Microscilla marina ATCC 23134: one gene and its partner. The protein of the gene in region 1 interacts with the protein of each later gene in a pairwise test. Links are inferred from orthologs where the notes say so. Each region holds a gene or a part of one and is shown in the gene's direction. Other genes may lie near its edges. The genes, in order: M23134_RS14090 and groL.

Region 1 (3,036 bases):
GCACCCAATTCGCCCCATGTACCTACGGTAATGTATGTAGCTGGTATAAGGTTAAAAATTACTGATTATGCCCAGCGTTTGATCCAGTCAGAAGTTAATCAGTTGAGGAGCCACCCCAGGTTTTTTCAGAAAAAACTAGAGCGTATTCAGGTATATATGCCCATCATTAAAAAAATTCTGCGTAAAGAAAACATCCCCAGTGACTTTAGGTTTTTGCCTATCTTAGAGAGTTCGCTCATTGCCAATGCAGTGTCAAGCTCAAATGCTGTAGGGTATTGGCAGTTTAAAGAGGAGTCAGCGTTGGAAGTAGGTATACAAATAGATGAAAATGTAGACGAGCGTTTAAACATAGTAACAGCTACCAATGGAGCCACACGTTATTTGAACCGAAACCACTTGTTTTTCAAAAATTGGATGTACACGCTTTTGTCTTATAACCTAGGCTTTGCGGGCACCCAAGAGTACCTTGAAGACTTGTATGTAAACTATAGCCCAACCAAAGTAAAAACGATGACAATTGATGGAAATACGCACTGGTATATCAGGCGTTTTCTTGCTCATAAGTTAGTGTTTGAGCAGCCACTCAGCCGTTATATTGCCACACCTACTCGACTTAAACATTTTACTTTACGCAACCGAAGCACTTTGCAACAGATTGCCCGTACAAAAAGGGTAGACCTTGCTTTGTTGCGTAAGTATAACCAGTGGCTCAAAACCTGGAAAACACCCAATGACAAAACATACACAGTGATTTTGCCCCTAAAAAACTAGCTCACTTTGGGGACTAGCACCGATATTCATCGGTATCTAAGGACTTGCGGCTTATCGCTTATACCACCGATATGCATCGGCATCTAAGGACTTGTGGCTGTAGGATAGGGTGAATATAAAGGAGGTGGAATGACTGCCAACTTGTCATAAATAAGGTTTTGGCAAAAAAATTGACTTTTATGCAACCGACTTAAAACGAATTAAACTGAGTGTTGTTATGACCCACAATTCAGAATCAGAGAAAGAACCTGCCACTACCAACCAAAATGGTGAAAACTTGACAGAGCAGGAAGCACAGGCAAATGCCACAGAAGAAACAAGTGCTGACGCAAGCGAAACTAATACCGAAGCGAGTGCCCAACCTCAAGAAGATACACACGCAAAACTTGAGGCTGAAGTACAAGAAGCTAAAGATAAATATGTACGCTTGTATGCCGATTTTGAAAACTTCCGCCGACGTACTGCCAAAGAAAAAATTGAGCAAATAAAATTGGCGAATGAAGGTTTATTGAAAGACTTGTTGCCTATTCTTGATGACTTCGAACGTGCGCTCAAAGCATTTGAAGAAGCAGAAGACAAAGAGGCAATCAAAGAAGGGGTGAAGCTAATTCAGGATAAATTTGGCAAGACCTTGTTAAATAAAGGCTTAAAACCTATGGAGTCGACTATTGGGAAGGTGTTTGATGTAGAAGAACATGAGTCTATTGCACAAGTGCCCGCGCCAAGCGACGACCAAAAAGGTAAAGTGATTGATGAAATTGAGCGAGGCTATTACTTGCATGACAAAGTAGTAAGATTTGCAAAAGTAGTAGTGGGAAGCTAACAAAAACAACAAAAAGATGTCTAAACGGGACTATTACGAAGTACTGGGCGTAAGCAGGGGAGCTTCTAAAGATGAGCTTAAAAAGGCTTATCGCAAGCTGGCAATCAAATATCACCCTGATAAAAACCCAGGAGATTCTACAGCCGAAGAAAAGTTTAAAGAAGCCGCAGAAGCGTATGATGTGCTCAACAACGATGAAAAACGTCAGCGTTATGATCGTTTTGGACATGAGGGCTTGTCTGGCGGATTTGGCGGAGGCGGAGGAATGAATATGGACGACATCTTCTCTCAATTTAGCGATATTTTTGGAGGAGGTGGCGGTGGCGGCAGCCCATTTGACAGCTTCTTTGGCGGAGGTGGAAGAGGCAGAGGAGGAGCACGTGCTCGCCGGGGTTCTAACCTTCGTATTAAGCTTAAACTTACTCTGGAAGAAATTTCTGAGGGTGTAGATAAAAAAATAAAAGTAAAAAGATATACCAATTGTGAGACCTGTGGGGGAAATGGTGCCAAAAATGGTTCATCATTAGACAACTGCGGTACTTGTAATGGCTCTGGCCAGGTGCGCAAGGTAGTGAACACTATGCTAGGGCAAATGGTGTCTAGCAGTACTTGCCCTACCTGTAATGGAGAAGGAAAAACCATTAACGAAAAATGTGGGGCTTGTAGTGGTGAAGGTCGCCAGCTCGAAGAAGAAGTAATACCAGTGAGCATTCCTCCTGGAGTGACTGAGGGCATGCAATTGTCTATGTCGAGCAAAGGAAACGTTCCCCCTCGTGGTGGCGTGCCGGGCGATTTATTGATTGTGGTGGAAGAAGCCCCTCACGAGCACCTGACCCGACGTGGTACTGATGTAATTTACGATTTACAACTAAGCTTTGTAGATGTGTCGCTGGGTATATCAGTAGAGGTTCCCACGATTAACGGCAAAGCTAAGATCAAAGTAGAACCTGGTACCCAAAGTGGTAAAATACTGCGCTTGCGCGGAAAAGGTATCAAAGACATTGAAGGGTATGGCAGGGGAGATCAGTTGATTCATATCAATGTATGGACTCCACAAGCCCTGACTAAGCAGGAGCGAGAACTTTTAGAGAAGTTGCGTGATGCTAAAAACTTTACGCCTAACCCTAAGAAAAGTGACAAAAACTTTTTTGAAAGAATGAAAGAGTTTTTTCAGGGGTAAAGGTGAAACAAATGTATACATACAAAAGCCTGGAGTTAATACAACTTCAGGCTTTGTTGTTTTATGCAGGTGTGGTGTGCCTACACCAGGGCTTCTTGTGCTTTTTTGAAAGCCTGAGCCATTGCCAAGGCTGAAAGGTGAGGCCTACCAGTAGCTTGATCAAATTGAGACTCAGGGTTAAAAGTTCCCTGTTGGATTCCATTGTAAATACCACCAATGATTGTTCCCATAAAATCACCTAAAGCAGCTTTACGCTCTAGTA
Region 2 (3,290 bases), on another replicon or contig:
CTCAAAGTCGATCAAATGAGAAGTTAGCCAGTCTTTATCTAATGCTTTCATATATCTTATTTATTGTTGGTAAATTTTGTCAGTACTTGAACTCCGACGGTTGTTTTATAAAAAACAACGTTTACAATTTATTATTATAAACAACAAGCATAAACACAACTTTTAAATGTAATAAATAAACATTTTAACGAATTATATTCTGATTAACACTGGATTTACAGAGGATACACGAATGTCATAGTTTGGCTGCATCATGTAAGAAAACAGTAAAAATGGCAGACTATTACCCACTCAAACTGTCAAAAAAACGATTGGCATAGGAAATGATAAAACAGTATCTAAACTAATCTTGGTGATAGGGTGAGTGTGCATATCTCATTACCTTGCCTCTGTCAACCATTAGTTTTTAGTATACCTTTGTTTCAATATTTTTAGTAAACTCAAATTATAAAAAAATGGCTTTGAATATTAAACCGTTAGCTGACCGAGTGCTTGTAGAGCCTGCAGAAGCTGAAGAAAAAACTGCTTCTGGTATCATCATTCCTGATACTGCTAAAGAAAAACCTCAAAGAGGCAAAATTGTAGCAGTTGGTAACGGTAAAAAGGACGAACCTTTGACTGTACAAGCAGGTGACCAGGTATTGTATGGTAAGTATGCTGGTACAGAAATTACCGTTGAAGGCAAAGAGTATTTGATCATGCGTGAAGCTGACATCTTTGCTATTGTTTAGGTTTTCTCGACAAACCAGATTTAGGCAGTAACCATTACTGCCAAACTATCAACTTTACTATTTTACAAAACGAATATAATAATCATTTTTAGTTATGGCTAAAGAGATATTTTTTGATACTGACGCTCGTGATAAATTAAAAAAAGGATTGGATACTTTGGCAAATGCCGTAAAAGTAACCTTGGGTCCTAAAGGAAGAAATGTAATCATCGACAAAAAATTTGGTGCTCCTTCCATTACCAAAGATGGGGTAAGCGTTGCCAAAGAAATTGATTTGAAAGACGCTATTGAGAACATGGGGGCTCAATTGGTAAAAGAAGTAGCTTCTAAAACAGCAGACACTGCTGGTGACGGTACTACTACTGCTACTGTATTGGCTCAAGCTATTTTCTCTGCGGGTATCAAAAACGTTGCTGCTGGTGCTAATCCAATGGATTTGAAACGTGGTATTGACAAAGCAGTAGACACGATTGTAGCTGACTTGAAAAAACAGTCTAACACAATTGGTGACAATGATATAAAAAATGTAGCTACTATTTCGGCTAACCAAGACGAAACCATCGGTACTATGATTGCCGAGGCGATGGAAAAAGTTGGTAAAGATGGTGTAATCACTGTTGAAGAAGCTAAAGGTACTGAGACTGAGGTAAAAGTAGTAGAGGGTATGCAGTTTGACCGCGGTTACCTTTCTCCTTACTTTGTAACCGACACTGAAAAAATGGAAGCTGACTTAGAGACTCCTTATATCTTGATCTCTGAGAAGAAAGTTTCTAACATGAAAGAATTATTGCCTGTTTTGGAAGCTGTTGCACAAACTGGCAGACCTTTGTTGATCATTGCTGAAGATGTTGATGGTGAAGCATTGGCTACTTTGGTAGTAAACAAAATTCGTGGTTCTTTGAAAATTGCTGCTGTTAAAGCTCCTGGCTTTGGCGATCGTCGTAAGGCTATGTTGCAAGACATTGCTATCCTTACTGGTGGTACGGTGATTTCTGAAGAGCAAGGTTACAAACTAGAAAACGCTGGTATCGATCACTTGGGTACTTGCGAAAAGATCATCGTAGACAAAGACAATACTACTATTGTAAATGGTAACGGTGAGACTGGTCGTATTGAAGGACGTGTAAACGAGATCAAATCTCAAATCGAAAACACTACTTCTGACTATGACAAAGAAAAGTTGCAAGAGCGTTTGGCTAAATTATCTGGTGGTGTAGCTATCTTATACATTGGTGCAGCTACCGAAGTAGAAATGAAAGAAAAGAAAGACCGTGTAGATGATGCATTGCACGCTACCCGTGCTGCGGTACAAGAAGGTACTGTAGCTGGTGGTGGTATTGCTTTGATCCGCGCGATTGATGCTTTGGACACTGTTAAATTTAGTAACGAAGACGAAGAGACTGGTGTTAATATCATTCGCACTGCTTTGGAGTCTCCTTTACGTACCATCGTTTCTAACGCTGGTTTAGAAGGTAGTGTAATTGTACACAAAGTACGTGAGGGCAAAGGTTCTTTCGGTTACAATGCACGTAGCGGCAAATTTGAAGATTTGGTAGCTGCTGGGGTAATTGACCCAACTAAAGTTACTCGTTTAGCACTTGAAAATGCTGCTTCTATCTCTGGATTATTGCTTACTACTGAGGCAGTAATTGCTGACGAACCAGAAGAAGCTGGTGCTGCTGGTGGCGGAATGCCTGCCGGAATGCCAGGTGGCATGGGCGGAATGGGTGGAATGATGTAAGCCCCCCTTTTGTCTTAGACAAAAAGCTATAAAAACTACGCCTCCTGAGAGTTGTTTCTCAGGAGGTTTTTTTGTTCCAAAAAATTGGTAGCAAGCAAAGGCTATTCATTGAAAACAATAAACAGCAAAAGAAAATAGTGATTGTACGATTGTTGCTAATTTTTGGGTAGCATCAAAAATCAGAACATTCACTATGAGCTATACAAAATCACCTGATCACTGTTTTTTTCAAAACAAAAATTATAACCTGTACCATATTGCTGAACTCAACTTGTTGATTGTAGAAGCCAGGGGGCTGGTACAATTAGCGTTTGCTCAGGAAGCTTGGTACAAGGCGATTGACAAAGCAGTAGAATTTAAAGCATTAAAATGGCTCATAGATGGATCGGCCATTGAACTTGTAGACCTCAAAGCCAGCGAATGGCTCAGCAAAGAATTGTTTCCTGTTTTGGGCGAAAAACTTGACTACCCAGGACAACGCATTACCGCAAATGTGCTTCCAGCACGTTTTTATGCCGAGATGAGCTCAAAAGACTTAATGAAGAAAAAACTGGAGCATGATACTACTGCCAGCGAAGGAGGTATACAAAGGGTTTTTCAAAATTTCAAGACTTTTGAGGAAGCTTATGAGTGGGTGGTGAACCATCAGGAATGAAATTATTTCTTGGCAAAATATTCGGAAGGAGAAGCTCCCATGAGTTTCTTAAAGGATTTGTTAAAGGTAGTTTTAGAGTTGAAACCTGCCTCTTGTGCAATACCAAAAATCGTAAATTTTTGTGCTTCTTCGGTCTGAGCCAATGCGATAAATTCTTTGATAC

The links.
Region 2: the proteins of M23134_RS14090 (region 1) and groL interact in binary tests that used the Escherichia coli proteins (3 or more experiments, as listed by UniProt). The link is inferred for Microscilla marina ATCC 23134 from one-to-one orthologs.

Annotation. Positions count from the first base shown.
Region 1 is NZ_AAWS01000013.1:144,103-147,138, forward strand. Bases 87-2,791 are described here. They hold M23134_RS14090 (nucleotide exchange factor GrpE), read left to right. Parts: upstream 87-988; coding sequence 989-1,594; downstream 1,595-2,791. Other genes in these bases: M23134_RS38110 (LysM peptidoglycan-binding domain-containing protein), read left to right, coding at 87-771; dnaJ (molecular chaperone DnaJ), read left to right, coding at 1,611-2,774. In the rest of the region: more of M23134_RS38110, read left to right, coding at 1-86; M23134_RS14100 (SDR family oxidoreductase), read right to left, coding at 2,855-3,036. UniProt on the Escherichia coli protein: Participates actively in the response to hyperosmotic and heat shock by preventing the aggregation of stress-denatured proteins, in association with DnaK and GrpE. It is the nucleotide exchange factor for DnaK and may function as a thermosensor.
Region 2 is NZ_AAWS01000012.1:63,359-66,648, reverse strand. What follows is about bases 190-3,148. They hold groL (chaperonin GroEL), read left to right. Parts: upstream 190-825; coding sequence 826-2,472; downstream 2,473-3,148. Other genes in these bases: M23134_RS12830 (helix-turn-helix domain-containing protein), read right to left, coding at 3,130-3,148; M23134_RS12835 (hypothetical protein), read left to right, coding at 2,666-3,127; M23134_RS12845 (co-chaperone GroES), read left to right, coding at 456-731. Outside these bases: M23134_RS12850 (hypothetical protein), read right to left, coding at 1-51; more of M23134_RS12830, read right to left, coding at 3,149-3,290.